Regions from separate parts of the Romboutsia sp. 1001216sp1 genome, predicted to be linked through region 1. Evidence: riboswitches for the same ligand, from Rfam matches in the RefSeq annotation. Region 1 holds a riboswitch; the other holds the start of a gene.
The links. Region 1 has a riboswitch for lysine ahead of ABHC41_RS09385 (Na+/H+ antiporter NhaC family protein). Riboswitches for the same ligand answer to the same signal wherever they lie in the genome.

Region 1 (2,426 bases):
TCATAATAAGTCCCTTCATTCCATCTATCCAAGCATCTATAGCTTCAGAGATTGTAAGTATATTTTTACTAACTCCAAGAACTATGCCTACAATACTTGCAAATAAAGCTGACTGGAATAATGCAACCGAAGCATCTGCTCCACTAAACGCCTCTCTTATAGCATCAAATGAATATGGAGAATTAGTAAATAATTGTATTAGATTTTGGTTATCTGAGTTCATAGCTGCTGTGTATCCGCTATAATAAAAAGAAATTAACGCAGCTATTATTAATGTTCCTATAGGTATTATTGCATTCCATGAACTTAATTTTATACCTTCTTTTGGCTCTAAATCAGAATTATCATTACTAACATTGTTTGAATTGTTATTATTTTTATTAACACTTCGGGCTTTAATTTGAGCTTCTCTCATTGGTCCAAAATCCTTAGCTAGAACTGCTGATATAACTATAAATGCTAATATTAATATATTATAAAATCTATATGGTATGGTATTTAAAAATACTCCAAATGCATCAGCTTCTACTCCTATACCGTTAAATGCATCATTTATAAGTCCAACTTCAAGACCTATCCATGTAGATATTATAGCAAGCCCAGCTATAGGTGCAGCTGTAGCATCTATTATAAACGCTAGTTTTTCTCTTGATAGTTTCATTTTGTCTGCTACTGGTCTAACTATAGGACCAACTATTAATGAATTTGCATAATCATCAAAGAATACTAATAATCCTAAAAACCATGCTATAAGTTGAGTCTCTCTAGCGGTCTTTGATCTTTTGGCTAGGCTCTCTGCTATAGCTTTTGCACCACCCATTCTAGCTACTAGGCTTATAACCCCACCTATAGCTAAAACTTGAAGTATTATACCTGCATTCCATGGATCTGCTAATGAATTTAATGCCCTATTTACTATATCTAAAAATGCATTAACAAAAGCAACTATAACATTTCCAGATGACATGTTTATTATAAAGCTTCCTGAAAATATACCTACAAATAACGATATTACTACATTCTTAGTTATAAATGCTAAAACTATAGCAACTAATGGTGGTATTAAAGTTATCATCTTAAGTCTTTCTGAATTTATAGTTGATATATCATCCCCCCCTGCAAATACTAATGGCATAGACATCATAAAAATTATAATAGTCATTAATAATACCCTAAAATTTCTCTTGCTTCTCATAAAACTTCCCCCTTAAAATTGTTTAGTCTCTAGTGAATATAAGGGTATAAAAAATTCGCTTCGCTCATGTCGCCAACGACTTCGTCCGTTGCTCAAAATGTCTTTTTTACGCTCTGCAAACTGATTGGTATTACTCAACTTCAATAATTATCCACATTCTTTAAAGTATCATATTTTCCTAAAGCGTAAAAAAGTCTTGAGTATACACTCAAGACTTATAAATTTTTACATAAAGTTATACATTAACTTTTTAGACACAGCAATATAACTATACCTATGTATAAATTTTTCTCAAATGTAGCTCTTCACAAAATAAATTGTGACAGTGATACATATATTTTATGTACCCCCAGGCATATAACCTTAAAGCATCAGCTATACCCTTCGGCAATAGTTCCTTTCCTAATGATTCTACGCGCTTAACTCCTCATTAGTACTTTTAAATATTGCGACCTCTACCCTTTTTATTTTATTCACTTTTATTATTAATAGTATATATACCTTTATTTTTATTTTCAAGTATAAAAGATTTTTTTTATATCATTTATAAATAATATATAATAATTTTGTTATTTATATTTAAATTTATAAATTATTATACCTTTTGTAAATTTTTTTATAAATAGTAAACATACTAATTATGAGGTGATTTTATGAAAAAATTTTTATTTATAACTTTATTATTAACTATATTTTTTAATCCACAAAATATTTTCTCTTTATCTCCAATATATACCCCCAAAGAACCTATGCCTCTACCTTATTCTTATGATTCTCTTGAACCTTATATAGACAAAGAGACTATGATCTTACATTATGATAAACATTATAAATCTTACTTAGATAAATTAAATAATGCCATAAAAGGATACCCTGACCTTTATGCTTGTAGTATTTCTGATTTATTAACTTGTCTAGATTGTTTGCCTAGTGAAATAGCTAAAACTATAAAAGATAATGGTGGAGGAGTATATAATCATGAATTTTTCTTTGAAATAATGTCTCCTAATAGGAAAAAATTACATGGAAAATTAAAAAGTGCCATAAACAGAGACTTTAAATCTTTTGATAATTTTAAAAATGAATTTAATAAAGCTTCACTAAGTGTATTTGGATCTGGATGGGCATGGCTTGTATCTGATGACTCTGGAAATCTATCGATTATAACTACTCAAAATCAAAATACTCCTATTACATTAAACTTAAAACCTATAATTGGAATCGATGTATG
Region 2 (2,426 bases), on a different contig from region 1:
ATGCATACATACCAGAATTTCCAGCAGATAATACAGATGTTAATATTACTGCATTCATAAGAGAAGCAGCTCCAGCTATACCTGCTTTCTCAAATACCATAGTAAATGGACTTTCAGAAACACCAGCCTGTGTAAAAGGTATTATAGCACCTAAAACTATTATCGTTCCTAAATAAAATATTAATATTCTCCAAAATATGGATTTTATAGCCCTAGGAATAGTTTTTTCTGGATTTTCACTTTCTCCAGCAGCAACTCCTATAAGTTCGGTTCCCTGAAATGAAAATCCTGCAACTAGAAAAATGGCAAAGATTGATTTTATTCCACCATGGAAAGGTCCATCTTTTATAAAATAATTATGAAATCCTATTTCATCAGAACCAATTATACCAACTATCATTAATACACCTATTATTAAAAATATAATTACAGTAACAACTTTAACACCAGCAAACCAATATTCAGACTCACCGTAGGCTTTTGATGATAGGAAGTTTAATCCGACAATTATTATTAAAAATAATAAACTCCAGTAAACTCCTGGTATGTTTGGGAACCAAAATTTCATAACTAAAGAACCTGCAACCATTTCGGCAGCTATTGTTATAGCCCAGTTGTACCAGTAATTCCATCCAAGTGCAAACCCAAGTGCTGGGTCAATAAATTTAGTAGCATAGGAACTGAAAGATCCAGAGATTGGCATAAAAGTAGCCATTTCACCTAAACTTGTTATTAAAAAATAAACCATAATGCCTACTAAAACATATGCAACTAATGCACCACCAGGTCCTGCTTGATAGATAGTATCTCCCATTGCAAGAAATATACCTGTTCCAATAGAACCACCTAGTGCTATCATGTTTAGATGTCTTGCTTTTAATCCTCTTTTTAATTCTTGATTTTGTTCACTCATTTGATTATCCTCCTTATGGTGTAAATTTTCCATAAGTAAGTAACTAAGATAATAAAATTTATCTAACAATAAAAATGCGCTTAGTTTATGTCGCTAACGACTTCGACGGTTACTCAGATATATTTTTATATTATTGAGTTATTGATATACCTTATATAAGTTATCAGTAATTTTAGGTTTACATAAGGTTTTTGTATACAAAAAAAGCCATGAGACTATACCCATGACAAAAATACGTAAATTATATACAAAAAATACAACGTACCGTACGTTTTCATTGAAAATAGCTCTCCACAAAAATGTGACAGTCTTATGCATATTTTACATAAGCCCAGTAAATAGTATCAAAGCCATTAACTATTTACTTCGGCGAAATTTCCTTTTGTATTATTTCATTGAGCTTACCTCCATAATACTACTCTTAAATTTCGCGCCTCTATCTCAGTTATCTACTTGTTGTTTTAAATTATAACCAAAACAAAAAATAAGTCAATAGAAAAGATTAGATTTTGTACAAAAACAATAAATAATAAGTTTACTAACAATAATTGCAAGTGTTAAAATAGAGTTAACATAGTTAGTAAAAATATAACAAGGAGCAAAAGCATTAAATAAAGAAAATTGAGGGGGAAAGCAAGTGACATTATTAAAAAAGAGCATAGCAAGCATAACAACACTATGTTTAATAACTATAAATCTAACTAGTTTGAGTTTTGCAAGTGAGGATATGCAAAAACAAGAATTAAAAAAAGCTATAGAAAAATCGGAACCATTTGTAGTAAGTGGTAATATAAAGGAAGAGAAAAAAGAAGGTATATCACCTCAACAAATCCTAATTAATTATTTAAGCAATGTAGAAAAAACTTCTACTTTCAAAGTCAAATCAAAAGAAGATGATAAAAATGATTCTCAGGTTATAGTAAGACTTCAACAGTATATAAATAATATACCTATCTATGGTTCAGATTTAGTAGGATGCGTAGATTATGACGGAAATATAAAATCAATTTCAGGATATATAGAGCCAACATCAAAGACATTAAAAGGATTTAACTATAATCCGACTTTAACTAAAGATGATGCACTTAAGATAGCAAAGGAAAAACTTGAACTAAAAAATGAATTAAATAAAAATGAAAAAGTAGAGTTATATTTATATAAAAGTAAAGAAGAATATAAACTTGCATACAAAGTAGATGTAAATATAATAGGAAAAACAATTTATAACAAAATTGTATTTATAGATGCTAACAGTGGAGATATAATAAATCAATACGAAAACACAAACAATATAATCAAATCAGAAAAAATTAAAGCAAAAGGTGTATTTGGAGATGAAAGAGAAATACAAGTAATACATAGACAAGGTGAAGCAGGCTTTAAAGACGGGTATTATTTTATAGATTTAAGTAGAGGATCAAAACCTATAAAAACTTTAGATATAAAAGGTCAATATTTTTATCAATATTATTATCAAAATAAAATTCCTTATGGCATGGATAATGATATAAAA

Region 2: another riboswitch for lysine. It lies ahead of ABHC41_RS04580 (amino acid permease); the one in region 1 lies ahead of ABHC41_RS09385 (Na+/H+ antiporter NhaC family protein).

What each region holds. Positions count from the first base shown of each region.
Region 1 covers NZ_JBDPHA010000008.1:63,743-66,168, reverse strand. The annotation lists gene ABHC41_RS09385 (Na+/H+ antiporter NhaC family protein) at 1-1,195, opposite strand, end outside; lysine riboswitch at 1,486-1,661, opposite strand; gene ABHC41_RS09380 (superoxide dismutase) at 1,849-2,426, shown strand, end outside.
Region 2 covers NZ_JBDPHA010000003.1:50,791-53,216, reverse strand. The annotation lists gene ABHC41_RS04580 (amino acid permease) at 1-913, opposite strand, end outside; lysine riboswitch at 1,190-1,360, opposite strand; gene ABHC41_RS04575 (cell wall-binding repeat-containing protein) at 1,551-2,426, shown strand, end outside.